3 regions of the Pseudomonas sp. S2_C03 genome follow, and region 1 is predicted to be linked to each of the others. Evidence: riboswitches for the same ligand, from Rfam matches in the RefSeq annotation. Region 1 holds a riboswitch; each other region holds the start of a gene.

What was found. Region 1 has a riboswitch for cobalamin ahead of AB4N64_RS09785 (CbtB domain-containing protein). Riboswitches for the same ligand answer to the same signal wherever they lie in the genome.
Region 2: another riboswitch for cobalamin. It lies ahead of AB4N64_RS11555 (ABC transporter substrate-binding protein); the one in region 1 lies ahead of AB4N64_RS09785 (CbtB domain-containing protein).
Region 3: another riboswitch for cobalamin. It lies ahead of cobO (cob(I)yrinic acid a,c-diamide adenosyltransferase); the one in region 1 lies ahead of AB4N64_RS09785 (CbtB domain-containing protein).

What each region holds. Positions count from the first base shown of each region.
Region 1 is NZ_CP162766.1:2,131,022-2,141,619, reverse strand. It holds gene cobN (cobaltochelatase subunit CobN) at 1-861, opposite strand, end outside; gene cobW (cobalamin biosynthesis protein CobW) at 865-1,926, opposite strand; cobalamin riboswitch at 2,026-2,238, opposite strand; cobalamin riboswitch at 2,403-2,629, shown strand; gene AB4N64_RS09785 (CbtB domain-containing protein) at 2,748-2,942, shown strand; gene AB4N64_RS09780 (CbtA family protein) at 2,954-3,646, shown strand; gene AB4N64_RS09775 (cobalamin biosynthesis protein) at 3,643-4,056, shown strand; gene cobM (precorrin-4 C(11)-methyltransferase) at 4,137-4,883, shown strand; gene nfuA (Fe-S biogenesis protein NfuA) at 4,953-5,537, opposite strand; gene AB4N64_RS09760 (acyltransferase family protein) at 5,595-6,629, opposite strand; partial or broken gene AB4N64_RS09755 (fatty acid cis/trans isomerase) at 6,738-9,036, opposite strand; gene metH (methionine synthase) at 9,190-10,598, shown strand, end outside.
Region 2 is NZ_CP162766.1:2,559,499-2,570,096, forward strand. It holds gene AB4N64_RS11530 (DMT family transporter) at 239-1,135, shown strand; gene AB4N64_RS11535 (sn-glycerol-3-phosphate transporter) at 1,255-1,713, shown strand; gene AB4N64_RS11540 (hypothetical protein) at 1,948-2,274, shown strand; gene AB4N64_RS11545 (cupin domain-containing protein) at 2,369-2,785, opposite strand; gene tspO (tryptophan-rich sensory protein TspO) at 2,908-3,351, opposite strand; cobalamin riboswitch at 3,464-3,658, shown strand; gene AB4N64_RS11555 (ABC transporter substrate-binding protein) at 3,788-4,801, shown strand; gene AB4N64_RS11560 (FecCD family ABC transporter permease) at 4,810-5,814, shown strand; gene AB4N64_RS11565 (ABC transporter ATP-binding protein) at 5,811-6,575, shown strand; gene AB4N64_RS11570 (DUF3313 domain-containing protein) at 6,697-7,365, opposite strand; gene AB4N64_RS11575 (hypothetical protein) at 7,431-7,880, opposite strand; gene AB4N64_RS11580 (DUF1254 domain-containing protein) at 7,900-8,370, opposite strand; gene AB4N64_RS11585 (hypothetical protein) at 8,684-9,943, shown strand; gene AB4N64_RS11590 (Hsp70 family protein) at 10,066-10,598, shown strand, end outside.
Region 3 is NZ_CP162766.1:3,705,121-3,715,718, reverse strand. It holds gene AB4N64_RS17120 (C40 family peptidase) at 1-71, shown strand, start outside; gene AB4N64_RS17115 (O-methyltransferase) at 87-740, shown strand; gene AB4N64_RS17110 (PQQ-dependent sugar dehydrogenase) at 868-2,181, opposite strand; gene AB4N64_RS17105 (hypothetical protein) at 2,250-2,834, opposite strand; cobalamin riboswitch at 2,989-3,203, shown strand; gene cobO (cob(I)yrinic acid a,c-diamide adenosyltransferase) at 3,287-3,898, shown strand; gene AB4N64_RS17095 (cobyrinate a,c-diamide synthase) at 3,895-5,277, shown strand; gene bluB (5,6-dimethylbenzimidazole synthase) at 5,274-5,924, shown strand; gene cbiB (adenosylcobinamide-phosphate synthase CbiB) at 5,921-6,829, shown strand; gene cobD (threonine-phosphate decarboxylase CobD) at 6,822-7,814, shown strand; gene AB4N64_RS17075 (cobyric acid synthase) at 7,811-9,283, shown strand; gene cobU (bifunctional adenosylcobinamide kinase/adenosylcobinamide-phosphate guanylyltransferase) at 9,406-9,927, shown strand; gene cobT (nicotinate-nucleotide--dimethylbenzimidazole phosphoribosyltransferase) at 9,924-10,598, shown strand, end outside.

The DNA of each region.
Region 1 (10,598 bases):
CACCGGGATATTGCGACGAAACGGACGCAGGTGCGGCGCTTCCGGGCTGGATTGAGCAAAGCCGGTGGTGTTGAGGATCACCGCCGCGTCGACCTGGTCCAGCCAGTCCTCGACCACCGTCAGGCAACCGGGCTCTTTCAGGCTGGCCACCGCAATCGGCACGGGATTGAGCCCCGCCGCTTGCAAGCGCTGGCAGAACACATCGATGAAGCCCGTGTTCGCCGCCTGCAAGTGCGAGCGGTAAAACAGCACTGCCGCCACTGGCTTCCCGGCCTCCCAGTCGGCTTGCCAGTCGCTGAGCACAGCCGGGCTTTTGCTCGGGTGATAGATCGCGGTGCGCGGCAGGGCTTGGGGTTCACTCCAGGTGTAATCGCGACCGAGCCAGCGACTCGCCAAACAGCGGAACAGGTCCAGGGCGTTGGCCATGCCGCCCTGGCGCAGGTAGTGCCAGAGCCGGTCACGCTCTTCGACCGCTACCGTGCTCAGGTCGCTGAGTTCGGGGTCCGGGCGGTCGTCACCGGGCACCAGAATCAATTGCACGCCGCGCCGGGACAGCTCGATCAGTTGCTCGACGCCATAGCGCCAATAGGCGATGCCGCCGTGCAGCGAAATCAGGATCACCTTGGCATGGCGCAACACTTCATCGACGTACAAATCCACCGAGGCGTGATTCTGCACCTGCATCGGATTGGCCAGGCGCACGCTCGGGTAATCGTCGGGTAACTGTTGCGCGGCCTCGGCGAGCAAGGCGAGGCTGGAGTCGCCACTGCACAGGATCACCAGCTCGGCGGGGGTTTGTCCAAGGTCGGCGATGTTGTCATCCGACACGAAACCGCCGGGCTGGGTCCTGAGCAGGTGCATGGGTTACACGCTGAGCGCGGCGCGCAGTTGCGCTTCGAGTTGCACGGCGTCCAGCGCCTGGCCGATCAGTACCAGGCGTGTGGTGCGCGCTTCATCGGCGCCCCACTGGCGGTCGAAGTGCTTGTCGAAGCGTGTGCCCACACCTTGGATCAGCAGGCGCATCGGCTTATTGGGGATCGCCGCGAAGCCCTTGACGCGCAGGATGTCGTGCTTGATCACCAACTGGGTCAGCGCATCCAGCAACAGGCTCTCGTCGGCCTGGGGCAATTCGATGGAGATGGAGTCGAACGCGTCGTGATCGTGATCGTCCTCGCCTTCGTGGTGGTGATCGTGGTGACTGTGACGGCTGTCGATGTGTTCTTCGGAACCAGCACCCAGGCCGATCAGCACATCGAGCGGCAAGCGACCGCTGCTGGCTTCGATGATCTTGACCGCCGGCGGCAATTCTTCGGCGACTTCCAGGCGCACGCGGGCCAGGTCTTCAGGGTTGATCAGGTCGGCCTTGTTGAGAATCACCAGGTCGGCGCTGGCCAGTTGGTCGGCGAACAGCTCGTGCAGGGGCGACTCGTGGTCCAGGTTCGGGTCGAGTTTACGCTGGGCGTCGACCTGATCCGGGAACGCGGCGAAAGTGCCAGCAGCGACGGCCGGGCTGTCGACCACGGTGATCACCGCGTCGACTGTGCAGGCGCTGCGGATTTCCGGCCACTGAAAGGCTTGCACCAATGGCTTGGGCAGTGCCAGACCAGAGGTTTCGATGAGGATGTGGTCGAGGTCGCCCCGGCGCGCCACCAGTTCGCGCATCACCGGGAAGAACTCCTCCTGCACGGTGCAGCACAGGCAGCCGTTGGCCAGCTCGAAGACACGACCGACGGCTTCTTCCTCGGTGCAGCCGATGGAGCACTGCTTGAGGATTTCGCCATCGATGCCCAGCTCGCCGAACTCGTTGACGATTACGGCGATACGACGGCCCTGGGCGTTGTCGAGCATGTGGCGCAGCAAGGTGGTCTTGCCCGAGCCGAGAAACCCGGTGACGATAGTGACGGGGAGTTTGGCCAGTGTTTTCATCGGATGCCCTTTGGCAAGGTGGCGGGCATACGGGACGACAAGCGCTGCAACAGCGGTGCGCGCAAGAGTTTCGCCACCGGATCACCCCGCCCGGTTGTAGTGAGAATCTGGATCGAGGCAGGTCTCCTGGCTGACAGTGTGCCGGGCGGTTGGCCCGGCATTCGCTGCGCCTTCCCGCGAACCCATTGTGCAGGGCTTGCAGTGGCGTGGCAGCGAACATCACCGTTCACAGTTGCGGGGGCAGCCGCGGCATTGACCGCGTTCCCTTCTTAGCTTCGACAATGGCGAAGAACCTCGAAGCGACAAGGCTACGCATGGTCTGTGGGCGGGTCAAATTCTTGTGGCGGCAATCGGGACGCCATCGCGGGCAAGCCCGCTCCCACAATGGGCCGGTGTCCGCAGTCCCCTGTGGGAGCGGGCTTGCTCGCGATGGGCGCGACCCGGTCTCGATTGACGGCAAAGCCGCCCCATGCTCTCCTACACGCCTTGTTACGGGTGCCCTTCACAGGGTGAAACGGGAAACCGGTGAATCATGTGCTTTACTCAAGCCCATGTCAGTCCGGTGCTGCCCCCGCAACGGTAAGCGAGCGAAGAATCAGATCCACTGTGCCGATCATCGGCATGGGAAGGCGATTCTTGCAGGTTTCGGCAGATGCCCAAGCCCCTCGCGAGCCCGGAGACCGGCCCGCAACACACAGTGACGATACGATCACGAAAACAACAAACCCGCGGTGGGCGGGCGCTGTTTGAACCTCTGCGTGCACGCTACGCAGGGTGTCTGCATGCGCTCTCGTCACCCTGACAGAACAGAGGGAAGCGCCATGTCGATCATCAGCAGCACCGGCCACGCACCGGCCAGCAGCCACACAACCACCCTGACCCAACGCCTGACCGTCGCCGTCTGCGCATCAATCCTGGGCGCGTGCCTGGTCTACTTCGCCGGTTTCTCGCACATCGAAGCGGTCCACAACGCCGCCCACGATACCCGCCACAGCGCCGCGTTCCCTTGCCATTGAGACCTGACGACATGATCAAGCGTATCGCGCAAACCGCAGGTTTTTCCGGACTGCTGGCCGCCCTGCTGCTCACGCTGCTGCAAAGTTTCTGGGTTTCGCCGCTGATTTTGCAGGCCGAAACCTACGAGAAATCCGAGCCTGCCGCCGTTGAAGTGCATGAACATGCTGCCGGCACGGCCGCGCACAGCCACGACACCGAAGCCTGGGAGCCGGAAGACGGCTGGCAGCGCGTGCTGTCGACCACCGGTGGCAACCTTGTCGTCGCCGTCGGTTTTGCACTGATGCTCGCCGGTCTCTACACCCTGCGCGCACCGACCAAAACTGCACAGGGCCTGCTCTGGGGCCTGGCGGGCTACGCCACTTTCGTGCTGGCGCCAACCCTCGGCCTGCCCCCTGAACTGCCGGGCACCGCCGCGGCGGATCTCGCGCAACGGCAAATGTGGTGGATCGGCACCGCCGCTTCGACCGCTGTCGGCATTGCCCTGATCGTGTTCAGCCGCCATTGGCTGATGAAATTGCTGGGCGTGGCGATCATCGCCGTTCCGCATGTGATCGGCGCACCGCAGCCGGAGGTGCATTCGATGCTCGCGCCAGAAGCGTTGGAATCGCAATTCAAGATGGCTTCGCAACTGACTAACGTCGCGTTTTGGTTGGCCCTTGGCTTGCTCAGCGCGTGGCTGTTCCGTCGTCAGAACCAGGCATGATCATTGAAAGCACAGCGCCGACCCTGGTGGTCGGCCTGGGCTGTCAGCGCGGCTGCCCGGTCGAAACGCTGCGCGCTTTGCTCGACCAGGTCCTCCAGGCTCATCAAATCGAACTGCGTCAAATACAGGCCCTGGCCAGCATCGACCTGAAACGTGACGAGCCCGGCCTGATCGAACTGGCTGCACAACTCGACCTGCCGCTGACGTATTTCAGCAGTGAACAACTGGCGCCCTACGAGCCGTGCTTAAGCCACCGTTCGCAGATCGCCTTCGAACGCACCGGCTGCTACGGCGTGGCCGAGAGCACCGCCCTCGCCCTCGCCGAACAACTCACTCAGGCACCGGCGACCTTGCTGATTTCACGACAAAAATACGCCCAGGCGACACTGGCATTGGCCGGCGCAGCGTAAAATCCCGATAATCCCCGCCCCTGAACATGAGCAATCTTCATCTGAAGCCTTGCCCAACCCTTTTTTGACAGGAAACGACGATGACCGTCTACTTCATTGGCGCAGGTCCTGGCGACCCGGAACTGATCACGGTCAAAGGCCAGCGCCTGATCCGCAGCTGTCCGGTGATCATCTATGCCGGCTCCCTTGTGCCCGCCGCCGTGCTGGAGGGCCATAGCGCCGAACAGGTGGTCAACAGCGCCGAACTGCACCTGGAGCAGATCATCGAACTGATCAAGGGCGCTCATGCCAATGGCCAGGACGTGGCGCGGGTGCATTCCGGGGACCCGTCCCTGTATGGCGCGATTGGCGAGCAGATCCGCTATTTGCGCGAGCTGGGCATACCATTCGAGATCGTCCCCGGCGTCACTGCGACGGCGGCCTGCGCCGCATTGCTGGGCGCAGAACTGACTCTGCCGGACGTATCACAGAGTGTGATCCTGACCCGTTACGCCGATAAGACCGCGATGCCGGTCGGTGAAGAGCTGGGCAGTCTGGCGCAGCACGGGGCGACCATGGCGATTCATCTGGGCGTCAACCATTTGCGCAAAATCCTGGCTGAATTGCTGCCGCATTACGGCGCCGATTGCCCCATTGCCGTGATACACCGGGCGACCTGGCCGGATCAGGACTGGGTAGTGGGGACGATCGAGGATATTGCCGCAAAGGTTGAGGCCAAGGGGTTTCGGCGCACGGCGTTGATTCTGGTTGGGCGGGTGCTGGGCAGTGATCAGTTCAGTGAGTCGTCGTTGTATCGGGCTGGGCATGCGCATCTGTATCGCCCTTGAGGCCCTCGAATTTGACGCATAAAAAAACGGCGCTCACGGGGCGCCGTTTTTCATGTCGCAGCGAACACCTTAGTAGTAGGCGTTTTCTTTCTGCGTGTGGTCGGTCACGTCGCGAACGCCCTTGAGCTCGGGGATGCGCTCGAGCAAGGTCCGCTCGATGCCTTCCTTCAAGGTTACGTCGGCCTGGCCGCAGCCCTGGCAACCGCCGCCGAACTGCAGAACGGCGATGCCGTCCTCCACCACGTCGATCAGGCTGACCTGACCGCCGTGGCTGGCCAGCCCCGGATTGATCTCGGTTTGCAGGTAGTAATTGATACGCTCGTTGATCGGGCTGTCGGCGTTGACCATCGGTACTTTGGCGTTTGGCGCCTTGATGGTCAGTTGGCCACCCATACGATCGGTGGCGTAGTCGACGACCGCGTCATCCAGGAAAGCTTCACTGAACGAGTCGATGTAGGCAGTGAAGCTTTTCAGCCCCAATGCGGTGTCTTCGGGTTTTTCCTCGCCCGGCTTGCAATAGGCAATGCAGGTTTCCGCGTATTGGGTGCCGGGCTGGGTGATGAAGACGCGGATGCCGATGCCTGGAGTGTTCTGCTTGGAGAGCAGATCGGCCAGGTAATCGTGGGCGGCGTCGGTGATAGTAATAGCAGTCATGGAAACTCCTCACAGGCTTGGGCGCAGTTTACGCCAATCATCGCGCCGCACAAAGTCCTAGTATTTTTGTCGGGAAATAACCGACTGACTTTGGCGGGCGGATTCACCGTCAATCCGCTGTTTTAGCCACCGATAGCTGCACTTTTCCACCCATTGATAACTTGCCCAAGCCCCTGCGCCGATGGCAACGACGCATACGATGAACATCACGTACGGGTCTACCCCGTAGCGCTGCGCGATAAAGCCGCCTGCCGACAATACCAACACGTGCATCAAATACACCGAGTAGGAGCAATCCCCTAGCCATTTCAGCAGCCGGCGATTCTCGAAAAAGCGCTCCAACGCCATGCAGGCCATCACCAGCACCGCACTGGGCAAGCCCCAGGCGAGAAAGCGTGGTTGCGGCGGCAGGTGGTAAATGATCAGCAGCGCACCACCGATCCCCATGAGGGGCAGATACAAGCCGGGCTTGATCCACCCACGGCGGTAGATCATGCCGATGGCGATGCCCAACAGGAACTCATACACGATGCTCGACCGGTAAAACTCGCTGATCCAGCCATAGCCGGTCCAGGCCTCACAAACCGCAAACAGCAGCGCCGCGACGATCAGCAGCCGCCATTGCAGGCGGAACAACAGCGCCCAGGCAAACAGCACGTAAAACAGCATTTCGTAATTGAGCGTCCAGCCGACAGTGAGCGTCGGATAAATCCCGTAGCCGCCGGGGTTTTGGGTGGGAATGAACAGCAACGACAAGAGGAAATGCGACCAGTCGACCGTCTGATCCGGCAATAAGGGCCGGGCGAACACAACGAGCAACGCCATCAGCACCGTGTACAGCCAATAGGCCGGCACGATTCGAAACAGCCTGTAGAGCAGAAAACGCCCGGGCGGCAGCGATTTGCCTTCGGTGGAAAGGAAAATCACCAGGCCACTGATGACGAAGAAGATATCGACCCCCACCGCGCCCTTGTCGATGAACAACTGTCCAATCGGCCCACGGGCCTGGAAGTCGAAGAAAATCTGCATGAAATGGTGACAGACCACGGTCCAGGCCGCGAGGGCGCGCAGTGCCTGTACAGAAATCAACATCGATCGCTCTCCGGGAATTGTTTCCCCCGCTCCCACAGGGGGATCAGCACAGGCAGGGGAATCGGCGGTGTATATAAAGTCCGACACCTCCACCCCGGCAAAGGTCGATCAAAGATTCTCGTAGCGATTCATGTCCAGCACGCCCTCTTCCACCGGATCGGTTTCATGGATGTACTGGCTCAGGTCATGGAAATAGAACCAGAACTGCGGATGACTTCGGCGGATCCCCCAACGTTCGACGATTTTCTCGAAACGATTGGCGTCCTTGGCATTTTCCATGGCCTCTACGAACGCTGGCACCTGGGCCGCAGGAATGTTGAAGATGAAATTCGGGTAGCTGCTGAACACGCCCGGGAAGATGGTCAGCGTATCCAGCCCCGGCTGGTAGCGCAGCGACTCGCCGAGCAGGAACGCCACGTTGCTGTGGGCGCGGTTGCGCAGAAGGCTGTAGACCTCGCGCTTGCCGCTGGACGTCTGGATTCGCAGCATCGTCGCTTCCGGCAACTGGTCAATCACTTTCAATCCCGCCGCAGGACGCGAAGTCAGGCGGCTCAGGACCTGTTCGGCACTTTGCAACTCAGCGTCAATGTTGGGACGTGAACAATACGCGCCGTCGCAACGGTTGATCGGGTCTGGTTTGGCGTTCAGCTCGCCATAGCGCACGAGCAATTGCTGGGCGAAATCGTACTTGGGGTCTTTGGGGTCGAGTTTAAGCGCGGTGGGCTTGTCGTCGTCGATATCTTCGTAGTCCATCCACATCTTGATCTTGCCGCTGTTCTGGTACCAGTCATCAAGGTAACCCTCGCGAGAATTGGCCGGCATCAGACGCAGGAAGTTCTGTTCGGCGCCGTTGCGGATCAGGTCGAAATACAACCGCGTCTGCGCCTGATGGGACACGTTACCGAACACGTCGAAGTTCACCGCCAACTGGTAGTACGTGCGCTCCAGCAAGGGGTAGTCGAATAGCCACATCGTCTGCGGCACTTCGCCGATCAGGCCCTTGGTCACGGCGGCGCTGTCAAAATGACGGAAGATGCTTAGCAGCGCATTGTCGTTACCGGCCCAAAGGGTCGACCAACTTGGCGCCGGCAGGTCAGCGTAGCTGTCGCGCCGCAAGGCTTCGTACTCGTTGCGCTTGTTACGGTAGTCGTGCCACAGGCCGATGACGCTGCCAACGTCGTCGTTCTGTCCCGGCATCGCCAGCAACGGCGTAGCCTGTCCCCGGTAATTGGGGTCGGTGATGTAGAGGTCGTGCTCCGGCGCCTGGAACAACGCCCAGAAGTTGTCGCGAATCACATCCGTGGCGATCTGGCCCCGGCACACCGGACCGCGAATGAAGGTGCGCACGAAGTATTCGGCGTTATCGAGCATGAACTGGTAGCGCGCCTGGGCCGGAATGGCCTCGAACGTCGAAAACGGGTTGGCTCGGCGCTCGGGCCCGTAGCCCGGCAAGGCGTTGACCTGCCAGTTGCCGCTGTAGAACAAGCTTTTGACCCGCGCCATCTTTGCTGCGCTCAGCGGGTAGGTGATGTGGGTCTTGTGCACGATCACACCCTGCACCGGCCACAGGCGATAGTAGAACTCAGTCCCGGGATCGTCGTTCGGGCGGCGAGTGTTGATCACGTTGATCGGTTGACCCGTTGGCGTCCGCGAGCGCACCCACTGGAAAAAATGCCCCGGCTCGCCGTCCTTGAAATAGAGGTGCGCAAGGAACCAGTGCTCGTATAACCAGCGCCCTACCAGGCTTTGCCGGGCGCCCGGCGCATTGAGCAGGTTTTCCCATTGCATCACCTGCATCGCTTCGTTTGCGCTTGGCGCCAGGCCCTTCTCGTCAATCGGCGCCCCCGAAGCGAGCCAGCGCTGCAAAGTCTGATATTGCTGATCGGTCAGGCCGGTGACGGCCAGGGGCATGCCCTGTCCAGGATGGGTGCTGGTATAGGTATCGAACTCCGCCGGCATGGCGCAGGTGTTTTCGCGGTTCAGACCCAGGACGATGTCCTGCGGTAATTTGGCATTGGGCTGCAACGGCGTGTTATGGCCGAACTCCAGCATCCGCGCCATCAGCGCGGCCTGGCTGCCCTGGGCGTCGAGTACCGAGTAGAAGCCTTTCTGTTGCCAGGCACGCTTGCCGGTCGCGTCATAAAACAACCGGGTTGGCGTCGCCGCCTGGGTACGCTCCCCGTCGTAGACAGGCGATTTGCTGGCGCCACGCGCCGCGCCTTCGCCACTGCCCAGGTTGAGCTGGCAGGCGGAGTCATAGCAGGCGTGGCAAGCCACGCACTTTTCGGTAAAGATCGGTTGGATATCGCGGGTGTAGGGAAAGCCCCGGCGCAGCCGGCAGACCTTGCGCCACGGCGCCCCAACTTAAAAGCAGCAACACGCTGCCGATGACGACGCGATACGACATGGTCTGTTCCGATCCTTGAAAAACGCCGCGATTGTACAGACCCGGCCGCCCCACCAACATGAGTGATATTCATGCAAAACCTGCACATGCTCTAGAAGCCCGCAGGTTTGTTATGATTCCGCCCCTTCGTAATGGTCTTTCCGAGTAGTTCTAATGTCCGATCGCAGCCTTCGCCTTCAAGCACTCAAGCACGCCCTCAAAGAGCGCATTCTGATTCTCGATGGCGGCATGGGCACGATGATCCAGAGCTACAAGCTCGAAGAACAGGATTACCGTGGCAAGCGTTTCGCCGACTGGCCGAGCGACGTCAAGGGCAACAACGACCTGCTGGTGCTGACGCGCCCTGACGTGATCGGTGGCATCGAGAAAGCCTACCTGGATGCCGGCGCTGACATTCTTGAAACAAACACCTTCAACGCCACGCGGATTTCCATGGCCGATTACGGCATGGAAGGCTTGAGCTACGAGTTGAACGTAGAAGGCGCACGGCTGGCGCGCAAGATCGCCGACGCAAAAACCCTCGAAACGCCCGACAAACCACGCTTTGTCGCCGGCGTGCTGGGCCCGACCAGCCGCACCTGCTCGCTGTCCCCGGACGTGAATAACCCCGGCTACCGCAACGTCACCTTTGACGAACTGGTGGAGAACTACACCGAATCGACCAAAGGCCTGATCGAAGGCGGCGCTGACCTGATCCTGATCGAGACGATCTTTGACACCCTCAACGCCAAGGCGGCGATTTTCGCCGTCCAAGGCGTGTTCGAGGAATTGGGCATCGAGTTGCCGATCATGATCAGCGGCACCATCACCGATGCCTCCGGCCGCACCCTCTCCGGCCAGACTACCGAAGCGTTCTGGAACTCGGTGGCCCACGCCAAGCCGATCTCGGTCGGCCTGAACTGCGCCCTGGGTGCCAGTGAACTGCGGCCTTACCTGGAAGAGCTGTCGAACAAGGCCGGCACCCACGTTTCCGCGCACCCCAACGCCGGCCTCCCTAACGAATTCGGCGAGTACGACGAATTGCCGTCGCAAACCGCCAAGGTCATCGAAGAATTCGCCCAGAGCGGCTTCCTCAACATCGTCGGCGGCTGCTGCGGCACCACGCCAGGTCACATCGAAGCCATCGCCAAGGCCGTGGCCGGTTATGCGCCGCGCCAGATTCCGGACATCCCCAAAGCCTGCCGCCTGTCCGGCCTGGAACCGTTCACGATTGATCGCCAGTCGTTGTTTGTCAACGTCGGCGAGCGGACCAACATCACCGGTTCCGCCAAATTCGCCCGCCTGATCCGTGAAGACAATTACACCGAAGCCCTGGAAGTCGCCCTGCAACAGGTCGAAGCCGGCGCCCAGGTGATCGACATCAACATGGACGAAGGCATGCTCGATTCGAAGAAGGCCATGGTGACCTTCCTCAATCTGATCGCCGGTGAACCGGACATCTCCCGCGTGCCGATCATGATCGACTCCTCGAAATGGGACGTGATCGAAGCCGGCCTCAAGTGCATCCAGGGCAAGGGCATCGTCAACTCGATCAGCATGAAAGAAGGCGTCGAGCAGTTCAT
Region 2 (10,598 bases), 430 kb from region 1:
ATTGTCTTGATACTCGCTCAGGCCAGGCGCTGTCCAGCCTCTACCTCAGCTGCAGTCCCAAAGATGCCCCTCCGCCAGGCGCACACGGCGATGTATCGGTATGCGCAGGGGTGGGTCGCGTCGAGGAACGATCACTACGACGTGCCGGTGTATCCATGACAATTTTTTGATTGTCGGCCCGGCGCGGCCCACGATGCACCCACGGCACCTGCCACCCAACCACCTCCGAGCGAACGCCATGGAAAGAGCCACTCACCTCAGCACCCAGCCCCGCGAGAAATCAGCCAGTGGATGGCTGAACGGCCTTATTGGCGTGCTCATCTTCAGCGGCTCCCTGCCCGCTACCCGGGTCGCCGTGCTGGAGTTTGACCCGGTTTTTCTCACGGTCATGCGCGCCACTATCGCCGGCTTGCTCGCCCTGGGCCTGCTGACCTTGCTCAAGCAACAACGCCCAACGCGCCATCAACTTCTACCGCTGCTGATTGTCGCGCTCGGCGTGGTGGTCGGCTTCCCGCTGCTGACCGCCCTGGCCCTGCAATACGTTACCTCGGCGCACTCCATTGTCTTCATTGGCCTGCTGCCGCTGGCCACCGCTCTTTTCGGCGTCATTCGCACAGGCGAACGGCCACGCCCGGCGTTCTGGCTGTTCTCGATATTGGGCAGCATGCTCGTTTCCGGCTACGCCCTCTCCCAAGGCCTGAGCGCCAACCCCACCGGCGACATCCTCATGCTGCTGGCCGTCTTCGCCTGCGGCCTGGGCTACGCCGAGGGCGCAAAACTGTCACGCACGCTGGGTGGTTGGCAGGTGATTTCCTGGGCCCTGGTGCTGGCGTTGCCGGCCATGGTGTTACTAAGCGTGTGGCGTGCACCCGCTTCCTTCACCGGTGTCAGCCTTTCGGCGTGGTTCAGCCTGGGTTATGTGTCACTGTTCAGCATGTTGATCGGATTTGTATTCTGGTATCGCGGGTTGGCCCAAGGTGGCATCGCTGCCGTGGGCCAGCTGCAATTACTGCAACCTTTTTTCGGTCTGGCCCTGGCGGCCGGGCTACTGCATGAATACGTGAGCGTTGGCATGATTGCAGTGACGTTGGCGGTCATTGTGTGTGTCGCGGGTGCGAAAAGGTTCTCGAAATAAAACAGCGTATGACCAATCATTTCGAACGAAACGTCCGGCAAACCAAACGACCGGATGGTCACCGTTTTCGATGGCACGCTTGTTCGGCATTCCCGCCTGCTGCCGAAAAATGGTGATCGATGAAACCTCTACTGCTCACCCTGGGCGCACTCCTGATCAGCCCATGTGCCTTCGCCATGGATGGAGAGTCCTGGTACTTCCAGACAAGCGCCTACACCAAACACTGGAAACCCGATCCTGATCACAACAACCGCCAAAAGCTGATCGGCGTAGAACGCAATCGTGAAGACGGCTCGCTTTGGGGAGGCGCGACGTTTCTCAACTCCTTCGACCAGCGCTCGTACTACGGTTATTACGGGCATCGTTGGGTGGCTGACGAGTATCCGGTGTACGCCAAGCTCAGTGGCGGTCTGGTTCATGGCTACAAAGGCAAATACAAGGACCGGATTCCACTCAATCGCTACGGCGTTGCACCGGTACTTGTTCCGGCGATTGGCACGTTTTACGGGCCGGTCGGTGCCGAGCTGGTAATCCTGGGTGGCGCTGCGGCCATGATTAATGTGGGTTACCGGTACTGACCATCGGGCGCCCGATATTTCCAAAGCGCCAAGCCTTCCGCGAGCCTCAGGGTGGCGCGCGTACCACGGGCCGGTTCACTCCATGCGGATACCGGTCAGCCCACCCTCCCCTGAAACCCAGCAATTTCCTCGGTTATTGACTGTAATCATTTTGTCATGATATCAGTTTGGCATTGCGCCAATTTTCGAGTATTTTGCCTTCCATTGTCCGATGTAGAGCTATGGAAAGCAGCAATGACCGCACAACCTTCAGCCGTAATCAAACAAGCGACTTACCTGGGCTACGAAATCCTCGTCGAAACGTTTGGCCCCATCAAAGTGGAACCCCGCGAGGCCCAAAGCCTGCAGAGCCATCACACCACGACCGTTTCGGTCTGGTACGACGGCCAGGAAATCCGGGAGGCGCGCGAGACGCCGGCGCTGAGGTTCGTGACCCGTGAGGATGCTGCAGAGCTGGGTTTGGAAATCGGCCAGATGATCGTCGATCAACGTCGCGAGTCCACCCCATCCAGCGTGACGGCCTTTAAACTGCCGCGTCTGCGGTTTTCGTTGCTCAGCTGACACACCAATGGGCTACTTGTCGTGACGCGGGTCATCCGCGTCATTGATGTACTTGAGCCCCAGAGGCCCGATCCCATACACCTGCGACACATACTCACCGGACTTCGCCCAGTGGGAAGTGCGGCGTGTTCGCCGGCAGCACGACCACACTGCCCGGCCCGTAGGCCACAAGTTTGTCGGCGTCGAAGGTGCTGCCCTGGCCGATATAGAACACGCCGGAAATGACGGTATAGATGCGATCTTCCGAGTGGGTATGCGGCATCAGTTTCAAGCCGTTCGGTACTTTGACCCTGACCACATAAGGCCCCGACTGACTCGGGTTGCCAACGATCACCGCCAGTTTGGCGCCGTCGGGGAACGCGGGAAAACCCTGCCATTGCACATCTTCGCTGCGCATTGACGAAAATTGCTTGTTGTCCAGCGCCTCGGCGTTCGCGGGAGCGCAGAGGGTGGTGGTCGTCGCGGCGAGAAGCAAGGCGTGGAGAGCGTGGCGTAAGCCAATGGTTTTCATGTGTGCGTTCCCTCAAAGCTGTCGCGGCGCACCGCCTGCGAACTGGAACGCGATGATAATTTTTGCCCGGGACGCGGATAAATCACGTCCCGGGCACTTCTGTTCTTACACCGCGTAACAAACTATCGAGGGTTGTTACGCAGAATGGAGAAGTTCAGCGCAGCGGCGACACAGAGCCAGGCGAGGTAGGGAAACAGGATCAAACCGGTAATCAGGTCCAGGCGCAGGGCCATGACGACCATGGCCGCGACCACCAGCCACAACACCACCAGAATCACCATCCCCGCCAACACGTGATGCGCGCCGAAGAATACCGGCGTCCACAAGGTGTTGAGCGCGATTTGCGCGGCCCAGAGTGCCAACACGATCTGGCTGCCGGGGATCAGGCTCAAGCGGTAGCCGGCCCAGGCGAGCAGCAGGTAGATGATCGTCCAGGCAACCGGGAACAACCAGTTGGGCGGCGTGAAGCCTGGCTTGACCAGCGACTGGTACCACTCGCCCGGCTTGAACAGCACACCGGTGCTGGCGGCCGCCGCGCAGGCCAGGAGGAAGATGAAGAAGGTCATGGTCATGATCGGTCCCTGTGTCGGTGTATTTGGAACTTGGACGGGTGCTGACCCGTTAAAAGTTCACGGCGTACAAGGTGAAAAAAACCACGTTCCCCCTCGGCGGCCTGATCGACTACCATACGCCGCCGGTTCCCGAACGGGACTAATAGGGAATTCGAAACGCCGCAACGGGCGTCAATCGAAACTGCCCCCGCAACTGTAGATGCTGAGCCTGCTCCTCGATAGTCACTGGACCTGATCCGGGAAGGCTGGAGCGTGGCGACGACGCATCAGTCAGGAGACCTGCCGGCCAAGCAAATCACTAACCGGCGGGGTGTCCGGGGAGGACATCCGTGCCGAGCGGCCTTGCCCAGCTTTTACAGCAGCGTTCGATGGTGTGTTTCCAGACCCGTACCGCGCCCGTTTCAAGTCCGGTTCAAATGGAGATTGCCCCATGCTGTTGCCCCGCCTTACTGCGCTGTTCACCAGCCTTGGCCTGTGCGCCTTCGCACAAGCCGCCCCGACGCAGTACCCGCTGACCATCGACAACTGCGGCACTCCCCTCACCTTTGCTCACGCGCCAACCCGCGCCGTGACGATTGGCCAGGCCGGCACCGAGATGCTGTATGCCTTGGGCCTGGGCAACAAGGTGGCCGCCACTTCGCTGTGGTTCAACGATGTGCTGCCGGCTTACAAGACGCAAAACGACAAGGTCGAACGCCTGGCGAACAACGAGCCGAGTTTTGAAGCCGTGATCGGCAAGCGTCCGGAACTGGTGACCGTGGAGTTCGAATGGATGGTCGGGCCACAAGGCGCGGTCGGCACCCGTGAACAGTTTCATGAACTGAAGATCGCGACCTACCTGCTCCCGTCCGACTGCGAGGGCAAGGACAATCGGGTAGGCGCCGACGGCACGCGCCTGGAGCCGTTTCGCATTGACACCATTTACAAGAGCATCGAGCAACTGGCACAGATTTTCGACGTGCAGGACCGTGGCGAGCAGTGGGTCACCGAGCTTAAAGCCAAGCTGGCCGCCTCCGTGGCCAAGGTCCAGCAAAAAGGTGTCAAACAGGCCAGTGCCCTGGTGTGGTTTTCCAGCACCGACATGAACGTCGATCCGTTTGTGGCCGGGCACAAGGGCATTCCGGACTTCATGCTCAGCACCCTGGGCGTGCGTAACGTGGTGGACTCCGATGAAGAATGGCCAACCGTGGGCTGGGAAACCATCGCCAAGGCCAACCCGACTTTCCTGGTGATCGCACGCATGGACCGTCGCCGCTTCCCGGCGGATGACCATGAGAAAAAACTGGCCTTCCTGCGCAGCGATCCGGTCACCCGCAACATGGACGCGGTGAAGCACAACCGCATCATCATCGTCGACGCCATGGCCTTGCAGGCCAGCGCTCGGATGTTCGACGGCCTCGAGCAACTGGCCACGGCCATCGACGGTTACGATCTGCCGAAATGACTGCAGCCTTGATACGTACATTGCTTGCGCTGGTGATGCTGTCGCTGGCGGTGCTGGCAGGTGTTGCCATTGGTGAAACGCCCATCGACCCGCTCGTGGTGCTCCAGGTGCTGGCCAATAAACTGTGGGGCGCGGGTTATGCGCTGAACCCCATCGATGAAGGCATCGTCTGGAACTACCGCCTGACCCGAGCGCTGGTGGCCGCCGCTTGCGGCGCCGGGCTGGCGACGTGCGGAGTCATCTTGCAATCCTTGTTGCGCAATCCGTTGGCGGAACCTTATCTGCTGGGCATCAGCGCGGGTGCTTCGACGGGTGCCGTCCTGGTAGCGTTGCTGGGTGTCGGCGCGGGTTTGCTGACGTTGTCGGCGGGGGCCTTTGTCGGCGCCATGACCGCCTTTGCGCTGGTGGTGTTGCTGGCGCGAGTCAGCGGTACGTCGGGGGGGACCGGGCAGATTATCCTGGCGGGCATTGCCGGGTCGCAACTATTCAATGCAATGACCGCATTCCTGATCACCAAGTCCGCCAGTTCCGAGCAGGCGCGCGGCATTCTGTTCTGGTTGCTGGGCAATCTCAGTGGTGTGCGCTGGCCGTCGGTGTGGCTGGCGGTACCGGTGGCCGTCGCTGGCCTGGTCGTGTGTTTATGGCATCGGCGTGCGCTGGATGCGTTTACCTTTGGCGTCGACTCGGCGGCGTCATTGGGCATTGCGGTACGGCGCGTGCAGTTGGTGCTCATTGGTTGCGCAGCGCTGGTGACGGCGGTGATGGTGTCGATTGTCGGCTCCATCGGCTTCGTCGGGCTGGTGATTCCCCATGCGGCTCGGCTGATGCTGGGCACCGGGCATTCGCGGCTGTTACCGGCCAGCGCCTTGGGCGGTGCGTTGTTCCTGATTGCAGCGGATGTGTTATCGCGAACCTTGATCAAGGGTCAGGTGATTCCGGTCGGTGTGATTACCGCACTGGTTGGCGCACCGGTGTTTGCGCTGATTCTGATTGGTCGGAGGAATGCTCGATGAGTGTCTTGAGCTGCTCTGGCCTGGGCTTTCGCGTGCGGGACGCCGAACTGCTCAATGACATTGATCTTGAGGTCCGGTTGGGCGAAACCCTGGGCATCGTCGGCCCGAATGGATCGGGCAAATCGACGCTGCTGAAGTTGCTGGCCGGGTTGCGTGCACCGGCGACCGGAGACGTGCGCCTGGGTGGCCAGCGCTTGGGCGAGCTGTCGCGACGCAGCATCGCGCAGCAGTTGGCAGTGGTCGAGCAACAGGCGGATACCGACGAGGCCATTCGGGTATTTGATGCGGTGGCGTTGGGGCGTACACCGTGGCTGTCAGCGTTGAGCCCATGGTCGAGCGAAGATGACGCCATTGTCCGCCAGGCGTTGCATGACGTGGATGCCGCGCACCTGAGCAAGCGCACCTGGCGCAGCCTGTCGGGTGGCGAGCGCCAACGCGTACACATCGCCCGAGCCCTCGCCCAACGGCCGCAGATCTTGTTGTTGGATGAGCCGACCAATCATCTGGATATCCAGCATCAACTGGCGATTCTTCGCGAGGTGCAGTCATTGCCTGTCACCACATTGATTGCACTGCATGACCTCAATCAGGCGCTGACGTGTGATCGCCTGGCGGTGCTTGATCACGGCCGGTTAGTGGCGCTCGGCAAACCGCTTGAGGTGCTGACGCCGCAACGGTTGCTCGACACCTTTGGCGTGCAGGCACATTACCTGACCGACCCGTTCGATGGCGCGCAGATACTGAGGTTGCGCTCTACCTGATGCAGCGTTGATGCAGGAGCGAGCACGCTCGCGATGGAGTCAGAGCCACCGCCGGGCATCAGGCCGCCAGCGTCTACGCCAACGACCATCGCGAGTGAAACTCCTGCATGTCATGCGTTGATCAGCGAATAAACGCCGCCAGATCGGCATTCAATTTATCGATCGCAGCCTTGAAGTCCTTGGTGCTGATTTTCTCGCTCTCGTTCGACAACTGGGTGCCGAACACCTTGCGCACGACCTTGGCTACGGTCTGGTTGGTCTTGGCGTCGATGAATTCGGCTTCGATGAACAGGTTGGTGTCTTGATCGCGGTAACCGGTAGCCGCCTGAGTCGCCCCGACCACGGCCGCGATAGGGACGACTTCGTACCATTTCATGCCTTCGTTGGACGCACTCACGCCGGTGATCGCGGCACGCAGGATCAGCGCCTTGGAGCCGGCAGGTGCCGTGCTGCTCACCACCCGGTATTTCTGCCCCAGCGTGCTTTTGGCCTTGCCGGTCATGTAACTCTGCAATTCGTCCAGGGTCTGCCGGTTCACCCGTTCGTTGGGCTTGGGCGCCGGATAAAGTTCCAGCCTGTTGAACACCACCGTGTCGTACGCATTCGGATTCCACGACGGGCTGACCCAGCGCATGGCCTTCTCGCCGCTGGTGGTGGTGACTTCACTGAGGTTGTTGTAGTTGGGAAGAAAGCCCGAGTATTGAGCGCGCTCTGTCACTTTCGAGGTACAACCGCCGAGCAACAGAACCGCCAATGTCACGCCGACAAACAGGTTACGGGATAGCTTCATGGGCAATGCTCCTGGAAAATCAGGGTTTGATGAGGAGAACATCTGGAACCGCAAGCTCGCCGTTATCATCGGTTCGCCTGCGCTACGTCACCGCAGAAAATATCGCCGTCGCCATCCGACGGCGCACTGCGCACCACAATCGAATGCGCGCCCGCCAGCAGATGGGTCAACGATATCGGCGCACTGCGATAAAAACTCCACCCCTTGGTCCCGGCATCGCTTCGCGTGTTGACCTGATCGTTCATGGCGAAGGCGACGGGCCCCGGTTGCTGGCAACTGCCCTGGTTGACGAAGCTGTAGAGCCGCGGCGGCAAGATGGTGCCGGTGGGTACACCAGTGATGTAGAAGTTGAAGTTGGTTTTATCGCCCATGTCGGTCAACGTCACGCGACCGACCTGCCCGGCATTCCTGCCGGTGGCTTGCAGCGCCAGGTTCACCGACTGACTGGATGAGTGAGTGCAGCCAAGCAGTCCGGCTGTGATCAACACACCGGTCAGTGTTCTGTTGAGATTCATGACGACCTCCTCCAATGACTCATATCTTCGGCAGCGGCTTGATGGCCGGGGCTGGCTCAACCCTCACTGGGACGGCCTCAGGGGCATTTCCCAACCGCGACAAAGGCGTCACGGAGTAGCCAGCCTGGATCTTCTGCACGGAGGTTTCATCTGAGGGGCCATCGGTTTTGCTGTGACCGATGATCCAGACCACAGCGCTGGGCGCCGGCAGATGAACCAGGCCCACAGGTACGGTTCCGGTCCACCCCGGCGGCGTCACCAGAAAGTGATCGGCTTCGGTTCCCGCCGTGCTCCAGCCAGGCGAAGCCACAACATCGCTCCACATATCGAGCATCGGCAGCAGGTAGACACTTGCCTCGGTGTTCGGCGCCGTCACCACCAGCGGTTCCCGGGTCAGATCGAGCCAGGCGATCGAGTACACCGTATTGGGCGGTACACCCCCTTGATAATCCACCGGCACATACGCCGGCACGCTGAGAAACATGTTCATCGGAACATCGCCCGGCGCCGGAGTGGCCTCAGCTGCGGTAATAGGGGTTTGCGCAAAAACAAGGGAAGCAACGAGGGTTAAAGCAACGGCTGTCAATGTCTGAGATATCAGCATGGCGATCGTCCGTGCGTGGGGGACCTCAACCGGATTCGGTGGAGATAAGGCAACTCTAGACGAACATTTCAGTGCAACATCGTGGTCGGACAATCGGTTGAGTCCAGGCCCACGAACAACTGGAGCTGACTTCCGATTTTCTGGATAATGGCTATATGCCTCCACCTGCCACTGCCCGCTGATAAGGACATCCCGCTCGATGAAGTTGCCGTCCCCTTCCCTGCTCATCGCTTTCGCCCTGTTGCTGCCCTCGACCGCCCAAGCCAACGACGCCACGCTGAGCGATTCGCTCAAGGCTTTCACGCGTTGCGATGCCAGTTTTTTCACCAGCCTCGACCGCCATAGCCAGGATTGGCAGGCATTTGCCCCGCTCAAGCGGGAAAAAGACGTGGCGTGGATGGCCGTGAAAAATCGTGGTGCCAGCCCCGACAATACCGTCGCGCTGCGTGGCGCGCCGACCGTTGCCGGCTTGAAGTTATTGTCTTATGTAGACGAAAGCAGCGATCTCGGCCAACTCGGCCAGTACTACTTCTGGGGTTTCATCGTCGAAGGCGGCGTTGACGACGTAGCGAAAAAACTGGCACCGCTGATGGACTCGCCCGGGCAATTGATCAATCTGGGTTCGAGCTATGTGCGCAGTGAGCTGAAGGTGGGTGATCAATGGCGACTCATCAAGCCGCAGCCGAGCACGGCACCGGGCAAACTCGTGGAACGCGTGCTGATCGTCGAAGCACAAGGCAAGACCGGTACTCAGACGCGGGTCAATTGCTCGCTGCAAGGCGCGGTCGACGGCCCGATGCTCGCCCAGTTGCGGCCGGACATCGCGCCGGCCGATTACCCGGCAACGGCCCCAGAGACCAGCATTGGCAGTGTCACCGTGCCGCAAGAGGTGCTCAAGCATCTCGACTCGCCGTTGCTGCAACCGAAATTCAAGACGCTCAAAGTCACCTTCGCCACCCGGACCGGCGACCCGATCAAGGATCGCCCGGTCACGGTTGAATACACCGCAGACGGCAATTTGCTGAAGAAAAACGAGATTTACAGCGACACGTTCCACGTTGAGCGCCTGACACAGGCCGGGTGGATTCAGTTGAAATCAAAAATGAACGGGATCGGCGATGGCCGCGTATTGCTCACCCGCGAGCTTGAAGTGAACCTTCCAACGAGTTGGACCCCGGGCCAGACCCTGAGCACGCGCTCGGTCATGGAGAACGTGCCGGCCAAACCCACCGACAAACCGATGAAGCTGTCGTCGTCCTGCACCGTCGGCAAGCGCTTCCCGGCCCGGCAGGTGTTTGCCTCCTTGAGCGGCGATGCCATCGCGCTGGATTGCGACCAAACCACCAGCAAGAACGCCAGCGCCTTTATCGAGGACCTCGGTGTTGTCCTGACGCTGGAGTCGACGTCGGATAAATCGAAAAGCGTTTACACCTACACCGCGCTGGATGTCGTGCGCTGATTAAAGCCACCGCCCCCATGGCCGATAACCCCGGCCATGGGTCTGTGCACCACCGGCACACATGATTGACCTGCGATCCGACCAGCCAACAGCCCGATCGCATCAAGGAAGGAAAAGTAACTGTGATCATCGGCATCGACCTGGGCACCACTAACAGCCTCGTGGCGACCTGGGATGGCGAACGCGCCCGGATTCTCCCAAACGCCTTGGGCAACTTCCTGACCCCCAGCGTCGTGGGCCTCGACGACCACGGCCAACTGGTGGCCGGCGAGATCGCTCGTGAGCGGTTGCACACTCACCCGCAACTGACCTCCGCCCTGTTCAAGCGCTACATGGGCAGCGCCCGTGAAACGCGGCTTGGCGGGCGCGCCTATCGGGCGGAAGAACTCTCGGCGATGCTACTGCGCAGCCTCAAGGAAGACGCCGAGCGCGCCTTGGGTGAACCTGTTCACGAAGCGGTGATCAGTGTGCCGGCGTACTTCAGCGACGCCCAGCGCAAGGCCACACGCATCGCCGGCGAATTGGCCGGGCTGAAAATTGAAAAATTGATCAACGAACCCACTGCTGCGGCCCTGGCCTATGGTTTGGAACAGCGCAACGAAGCCACCTTCCTGGTATTCGACCTCGGTGGCGGCACCTTTGACGTGTCCATCCT
Region 3 (10,598 bases), 1.6 Mb from region 1:
CGTATTGGCAGAAAGCCTACCTGAGCGCGAAGCGTGTTCTGCAACCCGAGCATCTGGCGCGCAACCCCTAGTCTGGAGAGGTTGTCATGACCGCTCGCACGCTGAATCTCGATGATGCCCTGTACCAATACCTGCTCGACGTTTCCCTGAGGGAAACGCCGCTGCTCAAACGCCTGCGCGACGAAACCCAGGCGCTGCCCATGGCGCGCTGGCAGGTGGCGCCGGAACAGGGGCAATTCCTTGCCTTGCTGGTCAGGCTGATCGGTGCAAGACGAATTCTGGAAATCGGCACTTTCACCGGTTACAGCGCGTTGTGCATGGCGGCCGCCTTGCCGGATGACGGTGCACTGATCTGCTGTGATGTACCCGGCGACTATAATGTCATCGCGCGTCGTTACTGGCAGGAGGCGGGCCTGGACGAGCGGATTGACCTGCGGCTGGCGCCTGCGCTGCACACCCTGTCTCAGTTGGATGAGCCAGGGCAGTTCGATCTGATCTTCATCGATGCCGACAAGGCCAACTACCCCCACTATCTTGAGCATGCCCTGCGTCTGTTGCGCGTTGGCGGCCTGGCGGTGTTCGACAACACGCTGTGGAGTGGGCGGGTGCTGGAGTCAGCGCCCGAAAGCGCTGACACCCGCGCGATCCAGGCGCTCAATCGTGCGTTGAAGGATGACGCGCGAGTGGACCTGTCGCTGTTGCCACTGGGGGATGGGTTGACGCTTTGTCGTAAGCGCTAGAGGCCTTCACGCGCGCCCTGTAGGAGCGAGCATGCTCGCGATGGACTGGAAAACGCCGCTGGGTGTCAGATAGCCAACGTTTTCGTTGACGATCATCGCGAGCATGCTCGCTCCTAAAGGGGGAAGGTCATTTCGCGGCAGACACCCGCCACACCTTGTTCCCCACATCATCGGCCACCAGCAGGTCGCCCTGCTGATCGATCACCACGCCCACCGGGCGACCCATGGCTTTCTCTTCGTCATTGAGAAAACCCGTGAGCACATCCACTGGCGCGCCGCTCGGTTTGCCCGCGCTGAAGGGCACGAAGATCACTTTGTAGCCACTGTGCGGTTTCCGGTTCCACGAGCCATGCTGGCCGACGAAAGCGCCTTCCTTGAATTGGGCCGGCAACGTATTGCCTTCTGCGAAGGCCAGGCCCAATGAGGCGGTATGCGGGCCGACTGCGTAATCCGGTGCAATAGCCTTGGCCACCAGGTCCGGATTTTGAGGTTCTACGCGTACATCGATGTGCTGGCCGTAGTAACTGAACGGCCAGCCATAGAACGCACCTTCCTTCACCGAAGTGATGTAGTCCGGCACCAGGTCACTGCCGATTTCATCGCGCTCGTTGACCGCTGTCCACAGCGCGCCGCTCTGCGGTTCCCACGCCATGCCGTTGGGGTTGCGCAAGCCCGAGGCGAATATCCGGTGGTTGCCAGTGGCACGATCCACTTCCCAGATTGCCGCGCGTCCTTCTTCCTTGTCCATGCCGTTTTCGCCGACGTTACTGTTGGAGCCCACCGTGACGTACAGCTTGCTGCCGTCCTTGCTTGCGATGACGTTTTTTGTCCAATGGTGATTCAGCGTGCCACCCGGCAGGTCAATCACCTTCATGGGTTGGGATTTGATCGTGGTGTCGCCTTGCTGGTAATTGAAACGCAGCAGTCTGTCGGTGTCGGCGACGTACAGGTCATTACCGACCAGTGTCATGCCGAAGGGGGAGTTGAGGTTTTCCAGGAACACGGTACGGATTTCGGCGATGCCATCGTGGTCTTTGTCGCGCAGCAACGTGATGCGGTTGGGGCTGGGTACGGCAGCCCCGGCACGGCTCATGACTTTCTTGGTGATCCAGCCCTTGATGCCTTTATCGTCATCGGGTTTGGGCGGCGCATTGGTTTCGGCCACCAGCACGTCGCCGTTGGGCAGTACGTAGAGCCAGCGTGGGTGATCGAGGCCTTCGGCAAATGCAGCCACCTGAGTGCCCGCTGCTGCCGTCGGTTTGGCGCCGGCCGGCCAGCCGATGGCCGGGGCGATGTTCATTGTCGGGAACAGTGTCTTGTTCGGTTCTGGCAGTTGCGGGGATGGGCCGGTGCCGTCGGAGACCTGCAGGGTGGAAGTTTCACCGCAGGCAGCGAGCCCGGCGGCCATGGTGATGACGAGAGCGAGCTGGGGCTTGCGCATGCTGAACTTCCCTAAGAATGCAGTGATCTGATCAGTAGAGAAGCGCAAGCCCGAGATGGTTCAACCGGTCAGCCGTGAGCTTCCTTGAACAACACCGCGATGCCCGGATGATAGTTGCCCGCTTCGTTGCGTAATTTGCGGTAGGCGTAGGGGAAGTACCAGGCGACCGCGCAGGAATGTTCTTTTTGCAGGTCATCGACCATGTCCTGCAGCTCTTCCGGCGTGGCGCCGTGCTGGGCTTTTTGCGGGGCCACGAACAGGCAGCCCAGTTTCAGGTCGCTGCTGTAGCTGATGCGTTTGGCGTCGCTGGTGATTTCCGCCAACGCCTGGGTCAGGTTGAGACTGTTGACCCGTGGCCAGCGTTGGGTGGCCTGAAGATACGCGCGCGTTTCGCTGGAGGCGATGAACAGATTGGCGCGGGCGTTGCGTTCGCCTTCCTCAAGCTGCTTGCGGGTCTGGGTGTCTTGCAGGGTGACCATTTCGGCCATCCAGGCGGCGGCCGCGAGCAAACCCAGATTGGCTTTTTCGTCGTACCAGTAAGGTGTGTCGTTATCGCCCCGTACGGCGTTGTAGCGGTCTATACAATCAAACCAGCGTTCCAGCAGCGGGCGCAGGAATTCCAGTCGCGGATTGCTGATAATCATGCCTTGCATGGTGCTCACCCTTGTTCTTGTGATGTGGGGTTGTGGCTCTTTGATATCACTGCTGGGAGTCTGGCACAAGATTGGCGTCATTTTATTGATCGACGGCAGTTATTCATCCGCCAGCCTCCCGGCTTTAATTGACGCTCCACCCCCAACCCTCTAACCTTCGCGGCTTGTTTCAGGTGCTCTGTGACCCAGGTCGGCAGAGTGAAACAGGGAAGCCGGTGAGTGCGTGCACGATCCCGGCGCTGCCCCCGCAACGGTAAATGAGTGAAAGCTGCGCCTTGAGCCACTGTGTCGATCGCGACATGGGAAGGCGCGCAGTCCGGCGTGATGCCGCTCATGAGCCCGGAGACCGGCCTGATTCAATCCAGCGACATCACGGTGGGCGATGTCGGGCTTCTTGCCATCTGTTTCTTGTGCCTGCCCGCCGTTATCCCGCCTCAACGGAGAGCTCCCCCATGACCGATACCCCAGATCGTGACGAACGCCATTTGGCGCGCATGTTGCGTAAAAAAGCCGTGATCGACGAACGCATCGCCAACTCGCCAAACGAATGCGGCCTGCTGCTGGTGCTCACCGGCAATGGGAAAGGCAAAAGCAGCTCGGCGTTTGGCATGCTCGCCCGTTCCATGGGCCATGGCATGCAGTGCGGCGTGGTGCAGTTCATCAAGGGTCGCAACAGTACCGGTGAAGAATTGTTTTTCCGCCGCTTCCCGGAGCAGGTGCGTTTCCACGTGATGGGCGAAGGCTTTACCTGGGAAACCCAGGACCGCCAGCGTGACATCGCTGCCGCCGAAGCGGCCTGGGCGGTGTCCCGCGAGTTGCTGCGCGATCCGTCGATTGGTCTGGTGGTGCTGGATGAGTTGAACATCGCTCTCAAGCACGGCTACCTCGACCTCGATCAGGTCCTCAGCGACCTGCAAGCGCGTCCGCCGATGCAGCACGTGGTGGTGACCGGCCGCGGCGCCAAACCCGAGATGATCGAGTTGGCCGACACCGTTACCGAAATGGGCATGATCAAGCACGCCTTCCAGGCCGGTATCAAGGCGCAGAAGGGCGTTGAACTGTGAGTGAGCCACGTCATTGCCCGGCGGTATTGATTGCCGCGCCGGCCTCCGGTCAGGGCAAGACCACCGTCACCGCCGCCCTGGCGAGGTTGCATCGCAACCAGGGGCGCAAGGTGCGCGTCTTCAAGTGTGGCCCGGACTTTCTCGACCCGATGATCCTCGAGCGCGCCAGCGGTGCGCCGGTGTATCAATTGGACATGTGGATGGTCGGCGAGCAGGAAAGCCGGCGACTGTTGTGGGAAGCCGCCGCCGAGGCTGACCTGATTCTCATTGAAGGGGTCATGGGCCTGTTCGACGGTACCCCGTCCAGCGCCGACCTGGCGCGTCACTTCGGTGTGCCTGTACTCGCGGTGATTGACGGCACGGCCATGGCGCAGACCTTTGGCGCCCTGGCACTGGGCCTGGCCCGCTATCAACCGGACCTGCCGTTTGCCGGTGTGCTGGCCAACCGGGTCGGCACCCTGCGCCATGCGCAATTGCTCGAAGGCAGCCTGACCGAAGGTTTGCGCTGGTACGGCGCGCTGTCCCGGGAAACCGGAATCGAGCTGCCGAGCCGACACCTGGGCCTGGTTCAGGCCAGTGAATTGAACGATCTGGATCTGCGTCTCGATGCTGCTGCCGATGCCCTGGCCAGCAGTTGCGAAGTCGCGCTGCCGCCCGCCGTGGCGTTTGCGGCCCCCGAAGTGATCGCGGTCGATCCTTGGCTGGCCGGCGTGCGCATTGCCGTGGCGCGTGATGAAGCCTTTGCGTTCACCTATGGCGCCAGCCTGGACCTGCTGCGGGCGATGGGCGCCGAGTTGGCATTCTTCTCGCCGATTCGTGACACGCAACTGCCGCTCGCCGACAGCCTCTACTTGCCCGGCGGTTACCCGGAACTGCACCACGTGGCGCTGGCGCAGAACACGTCGATGCTAGAAGCGATCCGCGCCCACCATGCAGCCGGCAAACCGTTGCTGGCCGAATGCGGCGGCATGCTCTACCTGCTTGATTCGTTGACGGATGTCGAGGGCACTCGCGCCGAGTTGGCCGGCTTGCTGGCGGGGGATGCGGTGATGCAGAAACGCCTGGCGGCGCTCGCCTTGCAGGCGGTTGAATTACCGGAAGGCTCGCTGCGCGGGCACACCTATCACCATTCGCTGACCACCACCGGGCTGGCTCCGATTGCTCGCGGCCTGAGCCCGAACGGGGGGCGCGGCGCGGAGGCCGTTTATCGTGAGGGGCGGATGACGGCTTCTTATGTGCATTTTTATTTTCCGTCAAATCCTCCTGCGATTGCTGCGCTTTTTGCGCCGGACCTTACGGACGCCATCGCGGGCAAGCCCGCTCCTACAGGGGGCGAGTGTATTGGTGTAGGAGCGGGCTTGCCCGCGATAGGGTCATGACCGATAACGCCTTCTCCGAGGCCGAACGCCAAGCGGTCTACCGCGCCATCGCCGAACGCCGTGACATGCGTCACTTCACGGGTGGCACCGTAGAACCTGAGCAACTGCGGCGCCTGCTCGAAGCCGCACACCAGGCGCCGAGCGTTGGCCTGATGCAGCCGTGGCGTTTCATCCGCATCAGCGACCGCAGCCTGCGCGGCAGGATCCAGTCGCTGGTGGAGGAAGAGCGCATGCGCACCGCTGAGGCCCTCGGCGAGCGCAGTGACGAATTCATGAAGCTGAAAGTGGAAGGTATCAACGACTGCGCCGAGGTGCTGATTGCGGCGCTGATGGACGACCGCGAACGGCATATTTTCGGCCGCCGCACGTTGCCGGAAATGGACATGGCCTCGTTGTCCTGCGCGATCCAGAACCTGTGGCTGGCATCCCGCGCCGAAGGGCTCGGCATGGGTTGGGTTTCGTTGTTCGAGCCCCAGGCCCTGGCTGACCTGTTGGGGTTGCCCGCCGGGGCCAAGCCTTTGGCGATTCTCTGCCTGGGACCGGTCGAACAGTTTTATCCGGCACCGATGCTGGTGCTTGAAGGCTGGGCGCGGGAACGTCCATTAAGCGAAATGTTGTATGAGAATTATTGGGGAGTGAGTCAATGAGTGTGGCGTTGTTGAGTGTCGCTGCGGTGGCGCTGGATGCGCTGCTGGGCGAGCCCAAGCGCTGGCATCCGCTGGTCGCCTTCGGCCGTTTTGCCGACCGCATCGAACAACGTTTCAACGGGGGTGGTCGCGGCTGGCGCAGCCATGGCGTGACGGCCTGGGTGATTGCGGTCGTGCCGCTGACCTTGCTCGCCACGGCTTTTTCCTGGGCGCCTTATGTGGGTTGGATCGTCGAGATTCTCGCCCTCTATTGTGCGCTTGGCTTGCGCAGCCTGGGGGAGCACGTCGAGCCGGTTGCCAAGGCTTTGCGTAGCAATGATCTGGAGCAGGCGCGCCAGCGTGTCGGTTATCTGGTCAGTCGCCAGACCACTGAGCTGGATTCAACCGAAGTGGCCCGCGCCGCCACTGAATCGGTCCTGGAAAACGGCAGTGACGCCGTCTTCGCGGCGTTGTTCTGGTTTGCCGTGGCCGGCGCGCCAGGGGTGGTGCTCTATCGCTTGAGCAACACGCTGGACGCGATGTGGGGCTATCGCAACGAGCGTTTCGAACGCTTCGGCTGGGCGGCTGCGAAGATCGACGACGTGCTCAACTACATTCCTGCCCGATTGGTGGCGTTGACCTATGCACTGTTGGGCAAGACCCGACTCGCATTCAAATGCTGGCGCACACAAGGCCCCACCTGGGACAGCCCGAACGCCGGTCCGGTGATGGCCGCCGGGGCAGGCGCCCTGGGGGTCGAGTTGGGTGGGGCGGCGATTTATCACGGTGAGTTGCACCAGCGTCCCCAGTTGGGCGAAGGTGTGCCAGCGGACGCCGATTCCATTGATCGAGGCTGGCAACTGGTCCAGCGCGGGGTATGGTTATGGTTGCTGATTCTGTGTGTGGGAGCTGAATTTTATGCTTGAACACGGTGGTCGGTTGCGCAAGGCGGCGCTTGAATACGGCATTGCCGAAGCGGATTGGCTCGACCTGTCCAGCGGCCTTGCGCCCTGGCCGTTTGCCGTGCCGGACATTCCGCTGCGCGCCTGGGCGCGGTTGCCGGAAGCCGACGATGGCCTGGAGCAGGCGGCCTGCGAATACTACGGCGCCTCGCAGGTGCTGCCGGTAGCGGGCTCGCAAATGGCGATCCAGTTGCTGCCGCGTTTGCGTCGGGCCGGCAAGGTCGGAGTGCTGTCACCCTGTTACGCCGAACACGCCGAGGCCTGGCGCCGCAACGGCTACATCGTGCGTGAGGTGGTGGAACAGGAAGTCGATTTTTTCATCGACAACCTCGATGTGCTGGTGGTGGTCAATCCGAACAATCCAACCGGCTTGTGCATCGCGCCTACGCGTTTGCTGGAATGGCATTCCCGGTTGGCTCAACGGGGCGGCTGGCTGGTGGTGGACGAGGCGTTCATGGACAACACGCCGCAACTGAGCCTGGCACCTTTTTCCCATCAGGTCGGCCTGGTGGTGCTGCGCTCCTTTGGCAAGTTTTTTGGTTTGGCCGGCGTGCGCCTGGGGTTTGTCCTGGCCGAGCGCAAGTTGCTCAAGTTGCTTGCCGAACAAGTCGGACCCTGGGCCGTCAGTGGGCCGACCCGTGTGCTGGGGCGAGTCTGCCTGCTGGATAAACAGGCGCATGCCAGTCAGCGCGCGCGCAGCGATGCCGCCAGTGAGCGGCTGGTGACGCTGCTGGAAAAACACGGTTTCAAACCCCAGGGCGGTTGCGCCCTGTTTCAGTGGCTGAGCACCGAACATGCCGAAGAGTTGCATGAGTTCATGGCCCTGCGCGGCATCCTGCTGCGCCTGTTCTCCAGCACCAGCAGCCTGCGCTTTGGCCTGCCGGGCGAGGAAGCTGATTGGTTGCGGCTGGATCAGGCATTCGAAGCCTATGCCAGGGAAAAACGATGACTGCGCTCAAGCCCCGGGGCTCCACCTTGATGGTACAGGGCACCACGTCCGACGCCGGTAAAAGCACGCTGGTGACGGCCTTGTGTCGTTGGGTCACTCGCCAGGGCGTCGAGGTGGTGCCGTTCAAGCCTCAGAACATGGCGCTCAACAGTGCCGTGACCGCCGACGGTGGCGAGATCGGTCGCGCACAAGCCGTGCAGGCCCAGGCGGCTTATCTCGAACCGCACACCGACATGAATCCGGTGCTGCTCAAGCCCAACAGCGACACTGGCGCCCAGGTGATCATCCACGGCCGTGCGGTCACGACGATGAATGCGGTGGCGTACCACGACTACAAAGCCATCGCGATGGAAGCGGTGCTGGCTTCGCACCAGCGCTTGAGCGCGGCGTATCCAGTGGTCATGGTCGAAGGCGCGGGCTCGCCGGCAGAGATCAACTTGCGTGCCGGCGACATTGCCAATATGGGCTTCGCCGAGGCGGTGGATTGCCCGGTCGTGCTGATCGCCGATATCAATCGCGGCGGCGTGTTCGCGCACCTGGTCGGCACACTGGAGCTGTTGTCGCTCAGTGAGCAGGCTCGGGTCAAAGGCTTCATCATCAACCGTTTTCGTGGCGACATCGCCTTGCTCCAACCGGGACTCGACTGGCTGCAGGCCCGCACCGGCAAACCGGTGATCGGCGTCTTGCCCTACGTGATGGACCTTCATCTGGAAGCCGAGGACGGCATCGACCAGCGTCAGGCCGACAAGGCCGATCAGGTGCTCAAGGTGGTGGTGCCGGTGTTGCCGCGTATCAGCAACCACACCGATTTCGATCCACTGCGCCTGCACCCCCAGGTGGACTTGCAATTCATCGCCCCCGGCCAAGCCATTCCCCCCGCCGACCTGATCATTCTGCCCGGCTCCAAAAGCGTGCGCAGCGATCTGGCGTACTTGCGGGCGAATGGCTGGGACACTGCCATCACCCGCCACCTGCGTTACGGTGGCAAGGTTATGGGGATATGCGGTGGTCTGCAAATGCTCGGTGAACAAGTCCACGATCCGCTGGGCCTTGAAGGCGCGCCCGGTTCCAGTGCCGGCCTTGGGTTGTTGGCGTTCGAGACTCGGTTGGAAGCCGACAAACAACTGCGCAATGTGCGTGGGCGCCTGGTGCTGGAGGATGCGGACGTCATGGGTTATGAAATTCATGCCGGCGTCACCACCGGGCCAGCCCTGGAGCAAGCGGCCGTGTTCCTGGATGACGGTCGCTGCGATGGCGCGCAGAGTGCCGACGGGCAGATTTTCGGCACTTACCTGCATGGCTTGTTCGAGTCGCCGGCGGCGAGTGCTGCATTGTTGCGATGGGCAGGGCTGCGGGATGTGCAGGAAGTCGATTACCACGGGCTGCGCGAGCGGGATATCGAACGGTTGGCGGATCTGGTGGAGAAGCATCTGGATACCGGGCTTTTGCGCAAGCTCTGTGGGATTTGAGTTGTTCCTGCCGGCTCATCGCGGGCAAGCCCGCTCCTACAGGTTTTGTGAACGACACGGTAGGAGCGGGCTTGCCCGCGATGAGGCCGGTTGCCTCACCATCTATTTTTCAGGATGTCTCAATGCTCCAACTGATCCTCGGCGGCGCCCGCTCCGGCAAGAGCCGCCTGGCCGAGAAACTCGCCGCCGATAGCACCCTGGCTGTGACCTACATTGCCACCAGCCAACCGCTGGACGGTGAGATGAATGATCGTGTGGCCCATCATCGCGCCCGGCGACCGGCCGCGTGGGCGCTGATCGAAGAGCCGGTGCAGCTCGCGCACGTCCTGCGTGAAACCGCCCGGGCTGACCGTTGCCTGCTGGTGGATTGCCTGACCCTGTGGATGACCAATCTGCTGATGCTCGACGACGCCGAACGCCTGGCGAGCGAGCGGGAAGCGTTGCTGGACTGCCTAGCGGACCTGCCGGGCGAAATCATTTTTGTCAGCAACGAGACCGGAATGGGTGTCGTGCCGCTGGGCGAATTGACTCGCCGTTATGTCGATGAAGCCGGTTGGCTGCATCAAGCGCTGGCTGAACGTTGCCAGCGCGTGGTGCTGACCGTCGCCGGCTTGCCCCTGACTTTGAAAGGAAACGCGTTATGACCCAATCCTGGTGGCTGAATCCATGCAAGCCCATCGACGCCCAGGCCGTCGAACAGGCGCAGGCTCGCCAACAACAGCTGACCAAACCCGCCGGCTCCCTAGGCCATCTTGAATCGGTGGCGGTGCAATTGGCCGGTATGCAGGGGCAGGTGAAACCAAGCCTGGACCAGGTATGGATCGCCATTTTTGCCGGTGACCATGGCGTGGTGGCAGAGGGTGTGTCGGCGTTTCCCCAGGAAGTCACCGGGCAGATGTTGCTCAACTTCGTCAGTGGTGGCGCGGCGATCAGCGTGCTGGCGCGCCAGCTCGGCGCATCACTGGAAGTGGTCGACCTTGGCACGGTGACGCCCGCGTTGAACCTGCCGGGTGTGCGTCATTTGAACATCGGCCCGGGCACGGCGAATTTTGTCCAGGGTCCGGCCATGAGCCAGGCTCAGGGCGAACTGGCCTTGCAGGCCGGCCGCGACAGCGCACGCCGCGCCCTCGAACAGGGTGCGCAGTTGTTCATTGGCGGCGAGATGGGCATAGGCAACACCACTGCAGCCAGTGCGTTGGCCTGTGCCTTGCTCGATTGCCCGGTCACCCACCTGACAGGCCCTGGCACCGGACTGAACGCTGCGGGTGTCAGCCGTAAGGTGCAGGTCATCGAACGGGCGTTGTCCGTGCACGAG